Regions from separate parts of the Bradyrhizobium sp. SZCCHNPS1003 genome, predicted to be linked through region 2. Evidence: predicted binding sites of a transcription regulator. Region 2 holds the regulator's gene; each other region holds the start of a gene.

Region 1 (4,370 bases), on a different contig from region 2:
GTCCCGGCAGCTCGCGCCCGAGCAGGCACTGCAGCGTACGCTGCTGAGCTGCCTGCTGTGGGAGGACCAGTTCTACGAGGACGGTGTGTCGGTCGCCGAGCGCATCAAGGCGCTGGTGCCGCAGGTCGCGCCGCGCGAGGCGGCGCAGCTCGCGGTCCGCGCGCGCGAGGAGATGAAGCTGCGGCACGCGCCGCTGCTCGTCGCCCGCGAGATGGCGCGGCTGCCGGAGCACCGTGCGCTGGTCGCCGAGACGCTGGCGCGCATCATCCAGCGGCCGGACGAGATGACCGAGCTGCTCGCGATCTACTGGGCGGACTCGCTGGGTCCGCAGCAGCAGCGCAGGCGGCAGCCGGTGTCGGCGCAGGTCAAGAAGGGGCTGGCGAAGGCGTTCACGAAGTTCGACGCCTATCAGCTCGCGAAGTATGACCGCGAAGGACCGGTGCGGCTCCGCGACGTCCTGTTCCTGGTGCACGCCAAGCCCAGGGATGCCGCCCAGGAGGCGGTGTGGAAGCAGCTCGCCGCAAGCGAGCTGCCCTCGCCCGACACCTGGGAGGTCGCGCTGTCGAAGGGCGCGGACAAGCGCGCAAGCTTCGAGCGGCTGCTCGCCGAGAAGCGGCTCGGAGCGCTGGCGCTGTTGCGCAACCTGCGCCTGATGCGAGAGGTCGGGGTGCCGCGGGCAACCATCGCGGCCGCGATCGAGACGATGCGGACGGACAGGATCCTGCCGTATCGGTTCATCACGGCGGCGCGGCATGCGCCGGACTTCGAGCCCGAGCTCGAGCAGGCGATGCTGGGCGCGATCAAGGGCTACGCGCGGCTGCCAGGTCGCACGCGGCTCCTGATCGACGTCTCGGGATCGATGTTCGCGAAGCTGTCCGCGCAGTCAGAGATGACGCGCGCGGAGGCTGCGTGCGGGCTCGCGATCCTCGCCCGCGAGGTCTGCGACGAGGTGGAGATCTTCACGTTCAGCGACAAGATCGTGAAGGTGCCGCCGCGCCGTGGCTTTGCGCTGCGCGATGCGATCCTCGGGTCGCAGCCGCATTCCGGGACCTATCTCGGCCGTGCGGTCGGCGAGATCGACCGCAAGGGAGACCGCCTGATCGTCTTCACCGACGAGCAGAGCCACGATGCGGTGCCGTCGCCCAAGGCGCGCGGGACCATGGTCAACGTGGCGTCGTACCAGCACGGGGTCGGTTACGGACCCTGGACGCGGGTCGACGGCTTCTCCGAGGCCGTGATCGCCTGGATCGCGGCGCAGGAGGAGACGCTGCGAGGCGCCACCCTGCACTGACGACAACGGACCCGGACACGTCACAGACGCGCCCGGGTCTCCTTCCCATGCTGCGCGGTTACGGCCGGCTCGATTGATCTCCTTGCGGAGCGCGCTTCAGGAGCGGCGCCACCGTTTCGATCTCGTCCGTCATCACGCCCCCAGCGAAGTTCTTGGGCAACCGGGCGATGTCGTCCGGCGAATCCAGTCCGGTGGAGAATGTCTCGCCATGATAGGCACCAACCACGAAGGCGCTGCTTCCTCCTTGTGCCATGCGCTCGAGGAAACGGTCTGGCCAGCCCCAGAGCCACGGCGCGACATTGACCGGGACCAGCACCATCATGTTCCGGCATGCGGACGGCACCAGCCCCGTCCAGCCATATCCGATATATCGCAGCAGGCAGCTCTTCAGCATGCCGCGCGACATCACCTTCAGCTCCGGCTGCGCCGCCCTGAGCGCCGCGATCGGCGCATCGCCACCATACACCATCAGCCGCCCGCGTTGCGCAGCGTCGATCGGCGCAAGTGCCGCGGCAAGCAGCCGGCCTTCCGCCGGATCATTGCTCTTGACGTTGATCAGGAACGACTTGTCCGGAAAGGTCGCGAGCACGTCGTCCAGCGACGGCATCAGGCCGACGCCCTTGCCGCGGAATGGAAACGTGCGCCCACCATCGGCAGTGTAGCCATAGCCGATGTCGAGCTGCCGCAACGCCGTCATCGCATGCGCGCGCGTAACTCCCTTGCCATCGGTGCGGCAATCGAGCGTCCAGTCATGAAACACCGCAAACTGGCCGTCGGTGGTCGGATGCACATCGAATTCCACGATATCGGCGCCGGCCAGAAAGCTGGCGCGCATGGAGGCGATGGTGTTCTCGAGATACTCATGCGTCGGCGGCAGCATGCGCGCCGCAGTGCAGGTGTCAGAAGCCAGGCCGGTGCGATCGAATTGCTGCGACAAACCGCGATGAGCCAGGAGATGCAGCCGCCCAGCCTCCTTTGTCACCTGCAGATTGGCGTTGTTGAAGAACATGAAGCCGGCGCAGATCAGCACCAGCAGCCCGGCGATTTTCAGGACCCTGCTCATGCGATGTCAATTCCATGACGATTCGAGCCGAATTGCGTCCCTGCCCTCGTTCCCCGAAAGAGTTGTCCTGCGGAGATGGCGCACCTGTTGTCCAGCGCTCCCAGAGCCGATGCGAAAGCGAATGCGAGAACGGCCACCGCCAAACTTTGGCTTCGAAGCACTGGATCGTTGTTTCCTCATCCGGTATCTGACCTCATGTTTCTGTCCATCGCCACCACCCACCAGCCCGCCACCGATCTCGGCTACCTGCTCAACAAGCATCCCGACAGGCGGCATGAGCTCGCGCTCACCTATGGCAAGGCGCTGATCTTCTATCCCGAGGCCAGCGAGAGCCGCTGTGAGGCGGCGCTGGTGCTCGACGTCGACCCGATCGGCCTCGTCCGCGGCAAAGGCCAGAGCGACGGGCTGCTCGACCAATATGTCAACGACAGGCCCTATGCCGCGTCGTCGTTCCTGTCGGTCGCGCTGAACAAGGCGTTCCGGACCGCGATGAACGGCGTCAGCAGCGCGCGCCAGGAGCTCGCCGACAGCGCCATTTCACTCGAAGCGGTTGTGACACCCCTGCCCCTGCGCGGCGGCGAAGCCGTGCTGCGGCATTTGTTCGAGCCGCTCGGCTGGCAGGTCGATCTCACCACGATCCCGGGGCCGCAGGGCGACGCGTCGAGCCGCTACGTCCGGCTCACGCTGCGCGGCACCGCGCGGCTCAGCGCGCTCCTCAATCATCTCTACGTGCTGATCCCCGTGATGGACGACGCCAAGCACTATTGGGTCGGCGACGAGGAGATCGACAAGCTGCTCAAGCGCGGCGAAGGCTGGCTCGACACGCATCCTGCGAGGGAGCTGATCGTGCGCCGCTATCTGCGCCACCGCGGCGTACTCGCACGCGCGGCTTTGGAACGCCTTGCGCCCGAGACGCAGGACGACGCGCTGGAGCCGGAGGCGCGCAGCGAGTCCGAGGACACGCTGGAACGGCCGATCCGGCTCAACGACCTGCGGATGGAAGCGGTCGTCGACGCGCTGCGCACGAGCGGCGCCAAGGCCATTGCCGACCTCGGCTGCGGCGAAGGCAAGCTGCTGCAGCTCCTCGTGCGCGAGCGCTGGGTGACCCGGCTGATCGGGCTCGATCCTGCCGCGCATGAGTTGGAGCGCGCGTCCAGGCGACTGAAGCTGGGATGGCCAGGCGGCCCGCCCGAGGGCCGCGTCACGCTTCTCCACGGCTCGCTGACCTATCGCGACGACCGCTGGGCCGGCGTCGATGCTGCTGCATTGGTCGAGGTGATCGAGCATCTCGATCCCGACCGGCTGCCGCTGGTCGAGCGCGTCGTGTTCGGCGCAGCGCGTCCGCGCGCCGTGATCGTGACCACGCCGAACGCCGACTACAATGCGCTGTTTTCGAGCCTGCCCGCAGGCCAGTTCCGCCACCGCGACCATCGCTTCGAATGGAGCCGTGTCGAGTTCGCCGCCTGGGCCGAGCGCATCTGCGCAGCCTTCACCTATCAGGTCGCCTTCTCCGGTATCGGCCACCATGACGACACCTTCGGCGCGCCGACCCAGATGGCCGTCTTCACCCGCTGAGCAATTCCATGAACATCGACATCCCCGACTTCTCGCTGGTCGTGCTGATCGGCTCGACCGGCTCCGGCAAGTCGACCTTCGCCGCCAGGCATTTCCTGCCGACCGAGGTGATCTCCTCGGATCACTGCCGCGCGCTGGTCGCCGACGACGAGACCGATCAGAGCGTCTCCGCCGATGCCTTCGACATCGTGCGCGAGATCGCAGGCCGGCGCCTCAAGCATCGCCGGCTCGCGGTGATCGACGCCACCAATGTGCGCCCCGCGGACCGCAAGGGCTGGATCGAGCTGGCGCGCAAATGGCATGCGCTGCCGGTCGCGATCGTGTTCGATCCCGGCATCGACATCTGCATCGACAGAAACCGGACACGGCCGGAGCGCACTTTCGGCGGGCCAGTCGTGCAGCGCATGGTGTCGGAGATCCGCCGCGGCCTCGGCGGCCTGC
Region 2 (4,370 bases):
AGCCCAATCACGCTCTTCACGGCAAGGCGCTTCCGGATGCGCCGGCCAAGGTGACCGCGCGCAACCTCAACTTCTACTACGGCGACCATCACGCGCTGAAGAACATCAACCTGTCGCTGGGCACCAACCGCGTCACCGCGTTCATCGGCCCGTCCGGCTGCGGCAAGTCCACGCTGCTGCGCATCTTCAACCGGATGTACGATCTCTATCCGGGCCAGCGGGCGACCGGGCAGCTGATGCTCGACAACACCAACATCCTCGATCCCAAGCTCGATCTGAATCTGCTGCGCGCCCGGGTCGGCATGGTGTTCCAGAAGCCGACGCCGTTCCCGATGACGATCTACGAGAACATCGCCTTCGGCATCCGCCTCTATGAGAAGATATCGAAGTCGGAGATGGACGACCGGGTCGAGAAGGCGCTGCGCGGCGGCGCGCTGTGGAACGAGGTCAAGGACAAGCTCAACGCCTCGGGCCTGTCGCTGTCCGGCGGCCAGCAGCAGCGACTGTGCATCGCGCGCACCGTGGCGGTCCGGCCGGAGGTGATCTTGTTCGACGAGCCGTGCTCGGCGCTCGATCCGATCTCGACCGCCAAGGTCGAGGAGCTGATCCAGGAGCTCGCCGAAAACTACACAATCGCCATCGTGACGCATAACATGCAGCAGGCGGCGCGCGTCTCCGACAAGACCGCCTTCATGTATCTCGGCGAGCTGATCGAGTTCGACGACACCAGCAAGATCTTCACCTCGCCGAGTGATCGGCGGACCCAGGATTACATCACCGGCCGGTTCGGCTGACGCCGACGACATTGTCTTCAGGAGATCATCATGGCCAGTGAACATACCGCCAAGGCGTTCGACAGCGATCTGCAGGACCTCACCCGTCTGGTATCGGAGATGGGCGGCCTCGCGGAGCGGCTGATCGTCGATTCCGTCGATGCGCTGGTGCGGCGCGACATCGCGCTCGGCCAGAAGGTGGTCGCCACCGACGCCGAGGTCGACAAGCTGCAGCGCATCATCGAGGAGCGCGCCGTGCTCACGATCGCCCGTCGCCAGCCGATGGCGGTCGACCTGCGCGAGATCGTCGGCGCGATGCGCGTGGCGACCGATCTGGAGCGCATCGGCGACCTCGCCAAGAACATCGGCAAGCGCGTCGCGGCGCTGGAGAGCGACTTCCATCCGCTGAAGCTGATCCGCGGCCTCGAGCACATGACCGATCTGGTGCAGTCGCAGGTCAAGACGGTGCTGGACGCCTATGCCGCGCATGACCTGCCGGCGGCGATGACGGTGTGGAAGGGCGACGAGGAAGTCGACGCCATCTGCACCTCGCTGTTCCGCGAGCTCCTGACCTACATGATGGAGGATCCGCGCAACATCTCGTTCTGCATCCACCTGATGTTCTGCGCCAAGAACATCGAGCGCATCGGCGATCACGCGACCAACATCGCCGAGACTGTATTCTATATGATCGAAGGCCAGCAGATCATGGACAAGCGCCCGAAGGGCGACATGACGAGCTTCGCGACGACGATTCCCGGTAACTAAGAGAGACGGTTCAGACATGGGCGCCCGAATTCTGGTGGTGGAGGACGAGGAGGCGCTGACGACGCTGCTGCGCTACAACCTCGAGGCCGAAGGCTACGAGGTCGAGACCGTGGCGCGCGGCGACGAGGCCGACACGCGGCTGAAGGAGCGCGTTCCGGATCTCGTCGTGCTCGACTGGATGCTGCCGGGCCTCTCCGGCATCGAGCTGTGCCGCCGCCTGCGCGCGCGCTCCGAGACCCGGCAACTGCCGATCATCATGCTGACGGCGCGCGGCGAGGAGAGCGAGCGCGTGCGCGGACTCGCCACCGGCGCCGACGACTACATCGTCAAGCCGTTCTCGGTGCCGGAGCTCCTGGCGCGCGTGAAAGGCCTGCTGCGGCGGGCGAGCCCGGAGCGGCTGGCGACCGTGCTGTCCTATGGCGACATCGAGCTCGACCGCGAGAAACGCCGCGTGGCGCGCTCGGGGCGGCCGATCGATCTCGGCCCGACCGAATACCGCCTGCTCGAATTCTTCCTCGAGCACCCCGGCCGCGTGTTCAGCCGCGAACAGCTGCTCGACAGCGTCTGGGGCCGCGACATCTACATCGACGAGCGCACCGTCGACGTCCATATCGGCCGCCTGCGCAAGCTGCTCAATCCCGGCCGCGAGCAGGACCCGATCCGCACCGTGCGCGGCGCCGGTTATGCGCTCGATGATCGCTTCGCCAAGAGCGAGCAGGTGTAAGGGCGATGGGCGTGAGGATGAAGAAGGTGTGAGGCGCGAGCGGGCCCGATTGAGGAGATCGCGGTCCGCTTTCCGCCACGCCGCCGCCGTCTTGATCGTGTCTGCTTCGTGGCCCGTCACGATGTTTCGGTCCCAGCGGACGCCCTTGATCAAGACCATCATCATATCTCTTGTCATGCTGCTCGGCAGCCTGGCGGGCGCCACGGCCGCCGAGCTCGAAGACGCGGTCGCGGCGGCAGGCAACGGGCAGCATGCGGCGGCGATGCGACGGCTGCTGCCGCTGGCCGCCAAGGGCGATGCGCGGGCGCAGTTCGACGTCGGCTTCATGCAGGCGTTCGGCTGGGGCGTGCCGCGTAATCCGAGCGAGGCGCTGGCGTGGTACCGCAAGGCCGCCGATCAGGGGCTCGCCGTCGCGCAACATTATCTCGGCATCGCCTACGTCAACGGCGAGGGTGTTGCCTCCAACTACGGCGAAGCCAGTCGCTGGTTCAGCCGCGCCGCGGCGCAGGGTTTCGCCCAGTCGCAATACATGCTCGGCCTGATGCTGCTCGACGGCCGCGGTGTGAAACAGGACGTCGTGCAAGGCTATGCCTGGCTGGTGATGGCGGGCCGTAGCGGCGTGCGATCGGCCGGCCGCGACGTGCAGCGGGTCAGGTTGACCGAGCCGCAGCGCGTCCAGGCCCAGAGCGCCATTGCGTCCTGGCAGCCGAAACCGGAATCGGCGGATGCGGGCATTGCCACTCCGCGTCCGGAGCAATTGCTCGGGCTCGATCGCCACATCGGCGAGGTCGTCGATCCCACCTCCTGGCCGGCGTCGTCGATCGGCGTCGTCACCGTCGCGCAATACTCGAGCGGCGGCTGGTGCACCGGCACCCTGGTGGCGCCGCGCGTCGTGCTCACCGCCGCGCATTGCGTCTTCAACGGCGTGGCGCAGGTCAGCCCCGGCAATGTCCGCTTCCTGGCCGGCATGAACCGTGGCACGCCGGCGGCATCGTCGGTCGCCGACAAGCTGATCGTGGCGCCCGATTTCGTCCCGACCCGGCACGACAGATGGTCGCTCGACCGCTCGCCCGCCGATTGGGCGCTGATCGTGCTGAAGGATGCTCTGCCGTCGAAGCCGGTGGCGGTCAAGGCGCTGACCCGCGAGGAGCTCGCGGCTGCGACCACGGCCGGAACCATCTCCGAGATCGGCTATGGCCAGGAGCGGCGCTATTCGCCGACCGGCCAGCGCAATTGCAGCGCCGGCATGACCGGGGATGCCCGGCTGTTGACAGTGCATTGCCTGGCCAATTTCGGCTATTCGGGCTCGCCGATCCTGGCCGAGGTCGGCGGGGAGCCGGCCGTGGTCGGCATCTTCTCGGCGTTCCACGAGGAGACCCGGCTGATGTTCGCCGCCCCCGCGAGCCAGTTCGAGGCGGTCGTGCGCCGCGAGATCGCGGCGCAGAGTGCCTCGGCGCGGTGAGGGAAGGAGCGAGAGAGACGAGGTCCCGCCGCTGGTCATGATCTGTGCGTGACTGGATAGCGGGTTGCCAAGCGAGAGGGCGGTCCGGGAAGCGCCACCCAGGTTTTCCTGCAGCTTTCGCCTGCAGCGGGGCCTTTACCGAACTGGCCTAGCTCTTGCTATAGTCCGAGTATGACGATTGTTCCAATTGATCATCCTCGGGCCGCGCGGCTGCTGTGGTGGCGGTCGCAGCCCGGCCGCAACGTTGCGCTCGTCGGCGGGCTGGTCGCGGCCAACGCGCTCGCCTGGGCCTGGGCATTCGCGCTCTACGCCGACCGGCCCGCCATCGTCGGCACCGCGATGCTGGCTTGGCTGCTCGGACTGCGCCATGCGGTCGATGCGGATCACATCGCGGCGATTGACAACGTCGTGCGGAAGCTGGTGCAGGACGGTAGCGCCCCGCGCGCCGCCGGCCTCTATTTTGCGCTCGGCCATTCCAGCGTCGTCGTCATCGCCACCATCGTCGTGAGCCTCATCGCCGGCGCCGACCTCCTGGATGAAGAGAGCGCGATCAGGGCGATCGGCGGCGTCATCGGCACGTCGGTATCGGCCGGCTTCCTGCTGCTTATCGCGTTGGCGAACCTCATTCTGTTCGTGAACCTCT
Region 3 (4,370 bases), on a different contig from region 2:
ATCAACAACGCGGGTCCCAACAAGGTCGTCGATCCCAGGCCAATCGCTCAGACCAGGTTGCGCGACAGGATCATGCGGCCGGCAAATCCGCCTGTCGCCGCGAAGATCCAGCGCGATCCACTGAAGCGCAGTCCTGGGCGGCCATTCGACACCCGCGAGGTCCGGCGTCCCTTCCCCGGCAATTCCGGTCCGTTCAAGCCGAACATCAACGCGTCGCGTCCGTCGATGGCGCGTGGCCAAGGAGGGATGCAGGGCGGCCCGACGCGGGGCACGCCGCACGTCGCGCAGTCCGGACTGCGGATCGGCGGTGGGGGATCTGCAAAAGGCGGCCTCAGCTTTCACTGAGGCTAGATCGTCACGCAATCAGCCTGGCGTAGAGCTCAGCATCGACATTGCCGCCGGACAAAACGATCACCACCGTCTTGCCCGCCACATCCAGCCGGCCGGCCAGCAATGCCGCAAGCCCGACTGAACCACCGGGCTCGACGACGAGCTTCAGCTCCCGGAAGGCAAAGCCGACCGCGCGCCCCACCTCCTCATCCGAGGCCTCGACCGCAGCCGATAGCAGTTGGCTGTTGATCGCGAAGGTGATCTCGCCCGGAATCGCCGCCATCAGCGCGTCGCAGATGGTGCGTCCCTTCGCATCATGGGCCTCGCGGCGGCCGGCCCGCAGCGAGCGCGCATGGTCGTCAAAGCCCTTGGGCTCAGCCACGACCATCCGGGTGCTCGGAAAATGCGCCTTCACCGCGGTCGAGACGCCGGCAAGCAGACCACCGCCCGAAGCCGGGACGATCACCAGATCCGGCGACAGGCCGAGCGCCGCAAGGTCCTCGGCGATTTCACGACCGACGGTGCCCTGCCCTGCGATGACGTGGGGATCGTCATAGGGCGGCACCACCGTCGAGCCGCGCTTTGCTGCGATGTCGCGCGCGATCGCTTCGCGGTCCTCGCGATCGCGATCATAGAGCACGACCTCGGCACCGAACGCCTTGGTGCGCTCGCGCTTGGCCGCCGGCGCATCCGAGGGCATCACGATCGTGGCGTCCATGCCCAGCAATGTGGCGGCATGGGCGACGCCCTGCGCATGATTGCCGGAGGAGAATGCGACGACGCCGTTGCCGCGCGCTGCCTGCGGGATCGACGCCAGTTTGTTGTAGGCGCCGCGGAACTTGAACGAGCCGGTCCGCTGCAGCACCTCCGGCTTCACGAAGACGTTCGCCTTGAACTGCTCGCTCAGCACGGGAGCCGGCAGCAGCGGAGTCCGCACGGCCACGGGCGCGAGGACGCGTGCCGCCTCATCGATGTCGGCGGCGGTCACGGGCAGGATCGGGGAATGAGCTGTCATGCCCCTATTTTACCGCGCCCGATTGCCGAGAGGCAAGGGAGCCGGTGTCAGGCGGCGCGAGCGGCCAGTTGGGGAACCGGCGCGCGCTGCCGCAGCGGATCGGTCCAGGTGAGGATCTCGAAGCGGCCGTCCTCGTGCTCGACCAGCGCCGTGCAGCTCTCGACCCAGTCGCCGCAATTCATGTAGCGAATGTCGTCCTGATCGCGGATGACAGCGCAATGGATGTGGCCGCAGATCACGCCGTCAGCGCCATGCCTTCGCGCCTCGGAGGCCAGCGCCGTCTCGAACGCGCCGATGTAGTTCACCGCGTTCTTGACCTTCTGCTTGGCCCATTGCGACAGCGACCAATAGGGAACGCCGAACATGCGACGGAAGAAGTTGACCAGACGGTTCATCTGGATCGCGAAGTCATAGGCCTTGTCGCCGAGATGGGCGAGCCAGCGCGCGTTCTGCACGACCAGATCAAAGATATCGCCGTGGATCACCAGATAGCGTTTGCCGTCAGCGCCGGTGTGGACGATGTTCTCGACGACATCGATGCCGCCGAAATGCGTGCCGTAATAACCGCGCAGGAACTCGTCGTGATTGCCGGGGACATAGACGATCTTGGCGCCCTTGCGCGCCTTGCGCAGCATCTTCTGCACCAGGTCGTTATGCGACTGCGGCCAATGCCAGCTCGATTTGAGCGCCCAGCCGTCGATGATGTCGCCGACCAGATAGATCGTATCTGCATCATGGTGGCGCAGGAAATCGACGAGGAGATTGGCCTGCGAGCCGCGGGCTCCGAGATGAACGTCCGAGATGAACAACGTCCGAAAGCGCCGAGCCGGGCTTTCTTCACCAGCAGTCTCAAGTCCCATGCGCGCCCACCTAACAGTCCCTGATGACACCGCGATGACGAAACGCCGCACCAGCAGAACCCATCCTGCCGGACCGCGACCGGACACCGCTCGTTCGACGACTCGCGACGTCCTTCGTCACTGCCCCGCGATACCAGCGGGGTGCGACAATCAGGCGACAGGCGGGCGGCGCGAACAGGGAAAATCAGCCTCCTATCTCGGCACGGTGACGACGCGCAGATTGTTGGTGGTGCCGGCTCGCGCGAACGGGATGCCGGCGACGACGACGAGCAGGTCGCCGGCTTCAGCGAACTCCTCCTGCACAGCGAAGAAGGTCGCGCGCTCGACCATCTCCTCGTAGCTCTGCACGTCCTGCGACAGCACGCTGTGCGCGCCCCACAGCAGGCACATGCGCCGCGAGGTGTCCTCGTTCGGCGTGATCGCCAGAATCGGCAGGCTCGGCCGCTTGCGCGCAACGCGCGAGGCCGAGGTTCCGCTCGACGTATAGGCCACGATCGCCCTGGCGTGGATCGCCGAGGCGAGATCGGCCGCCGCGGTTGCCACCGCATGCGGCGGCGTCTGCTCCTCGCCCGGCTGCGTCGCCTCGACGATCGAGCGATACATCTTGTGGCCTTCGGTGGCCTTGATGATGCTGTCCATCATCGCCACCGCCTCGCGCGGGTATTGGCCGCTGGCAGACTCCGCCGACAGCATCACCGCGTCGGCGCCGTCATAGATCGCGGTGGCGACGTCCGAGACCTCGGCGCGCGTCGGCGTCGGCGTCGCCACCATCGAATCCAGCATCTGCGTCGCGACGATCACCGGCTTCACCGCGAGCCGGCAGGCGCGCACCAGCTCCTTCTGCTTGCCCGGCACGTCCTCGTTGGGAATCTCGACGCCGAGATCGCCGCGCGCGACCATGATCGCGTCCGACAACTGGATGATGTCGTCGATCCGCTCCAGCGCCGCCGGCTTCTCGATCTTGGACATGATGCCGGCGCGGCCGTTGATGAGGCCCCTCGCCTCAAGCACGTCCGACGGCTTCTGCACGAACGACAGCGCCACCCAGTCGACGCCGAGCTCGAGCCCGAAGGCGAGATCGGAGCGGTCCTTGGCCGTCAGCGGCGACAGCTCCAGAATGGTGCCCGGCAGATTGACGCCCTTGTGATTGGAAATCGCGCCGCTGACGATCACCTTGGCCTCGATCCAGTCGTCGCCGAGGCCGGTGACGCGAACGCGGACGCGGCCGTCATCGATCAGAAGATCGTGACCGGGCGAGACCGCCGCAAAGATTTCCGGATGCGGCAACGGAATCGATGTCTTGTCGCCCTCGGTGCCGTTGAGGACAAATCGAATCGTCTCGCCGACTTCGACCTGGATCTTCTTGTCGCGCAGAGTGCCGACGCGAATCTTAGGACCCTGCAGATCCATCAAGATGCCGATCGGTCGCTGCACTTCCTTCTCGAGCGCGCGGATCGCGGCATGGACCTTGGCGTGATCGGCCTGGGTGCCGTGGCTGAAGTTGAGACGAAAGGTGTCCACACCGGCGAGGAACAGCGCTTTCAGCATCTCCGGAGAATTGCTCGCGGGACCGACAGTCGCAACGATCTTGGCTCGACGGTGACGACGCATGATGGGTCCTTTCTCCTTAAGCCGTGTCTCGCGTCTCTATGACACGCATGTGATTGGCATGCGCGGACGCAGCGGAAGCGCTGATATACGCCCCGCAGCGTCCATTGCAAGCGCGACACGGAACACGCCAAAATTGTGCAAGAGAACAGCACGCCTCAGACGTTGGAGCCGTGGATCGCGTCGATGACGGCGTCGGTCACCTCCCTGGTCGTCGCCTTGCCGCCCACATCGGGCGTGAGGATGCCGGCCGCACATACTTTCTCGACCGCCGCCATCAGCCGCGCGGCCGCGTCCCGCTCACCGAGATGCTCGAGCATCTGCGCGCCGGTCCAGAATGTTGCGACCGGATTGGCGATGCCCTTGCCGGTGATGTCGAACGCCGAGCCGTGGATCGGCTCGAACATCGAGGGGAAGCGGCGCTCCGGATCGATGTTGCCGGTCGGCGCCACGCCGAGGCTGCCGGCCAGCGCGCCGGCGAGATCGGACAGGATGTCGGCATGCAAATTGGTCGCTACGATGGTGTCGAGGCTCTTCGGCTGCAAGGTCATGCGCAC

The links. The regulator PhoB, encoded in region 2, activates phosphate uptake and scavenging genes when phosphate is short. The targets are predictions, from matches to a motif close to TGTCATNNANCTGTCAT.
Region 1: a site for PhoB is predicted at 2,358-2,374, ahead of QX126_RS08240 (glycerophosphodiester phosphodiesterase family protein). Genes of this name have one in related genera too.
Region 3: a site for PhoB is predicted at 2,229-2,245, ahead of QX126_RS17825 (UDP-2,3-diacylglucosamine diphosphatase). Genes of this name have one in related genera too.

Annotation. Positions count from the first base shown of each region.
Region 1 covers NZ_JAUHIU010000004.1:52,721-57,090, reverse strand. Annotated here, with positions in the region: gene QX126_RS08245 (TROVE domain-containing protein) at 1-1,291, shown strand, start outside; gene QX126_RS08240 (glycerophosphodiester phosphodiesterase family protein) at 1,350-2,354, opposite strand; gene QX126_RS08235 (3' terminal RNA ribose 2'-O-methyltransferase Hen1) at 2,550-3,929, shown strand; gene QX126_RS08230 (polynucleotide kinase-phosphatase) at 3,938-4,370, shown strand, end outside.
Region 2 covers NZ_JAUHIU010000001.1:316,963-321,332, reverse strand. Annotated here, with positions in the region: gene pstB (phosphate ABC transporter ATP-binding protein PstB) at 1-794, shown strand, start outside; gene phoU (phosphate signaling complex protein PhoU) at 825-1,541, shown strand; gene phoB (phosphate regulon transcriptional regulator PhoB) at 1,558-2,265, shown strand; gene QX126_RS01470 (trypsin-like serine protease) at 2,411-3,727, shown strand; gene QX126_RS01465 (HoxN/HupN/NixA family nickel/cobalt transporter) at 3,899-4,370, shown strand, end outside.
Region 3 covers NZ_JAUHIU010000010.1:41,159-45,528, forward strand. Annotated here, with positions in the region: gene QX126_RS17815 (caspase family protein) at 1-345, shown strand, start outside; gene QX126_RS17820 (threonine/serine dehydratase) at 356-1,345, opposite strand; gene QX126_RS17825 (UDP-2,3-diacylglucosamine diphosphatase) at 1,393-2,205, opposite strand; gene pyk (pyruvate kinase) at 2,398-3,816, opposite strand; gene QX126_RS17835 (tartrate dehydrogenase) at 3,972-4,370, opposite strand, start outside.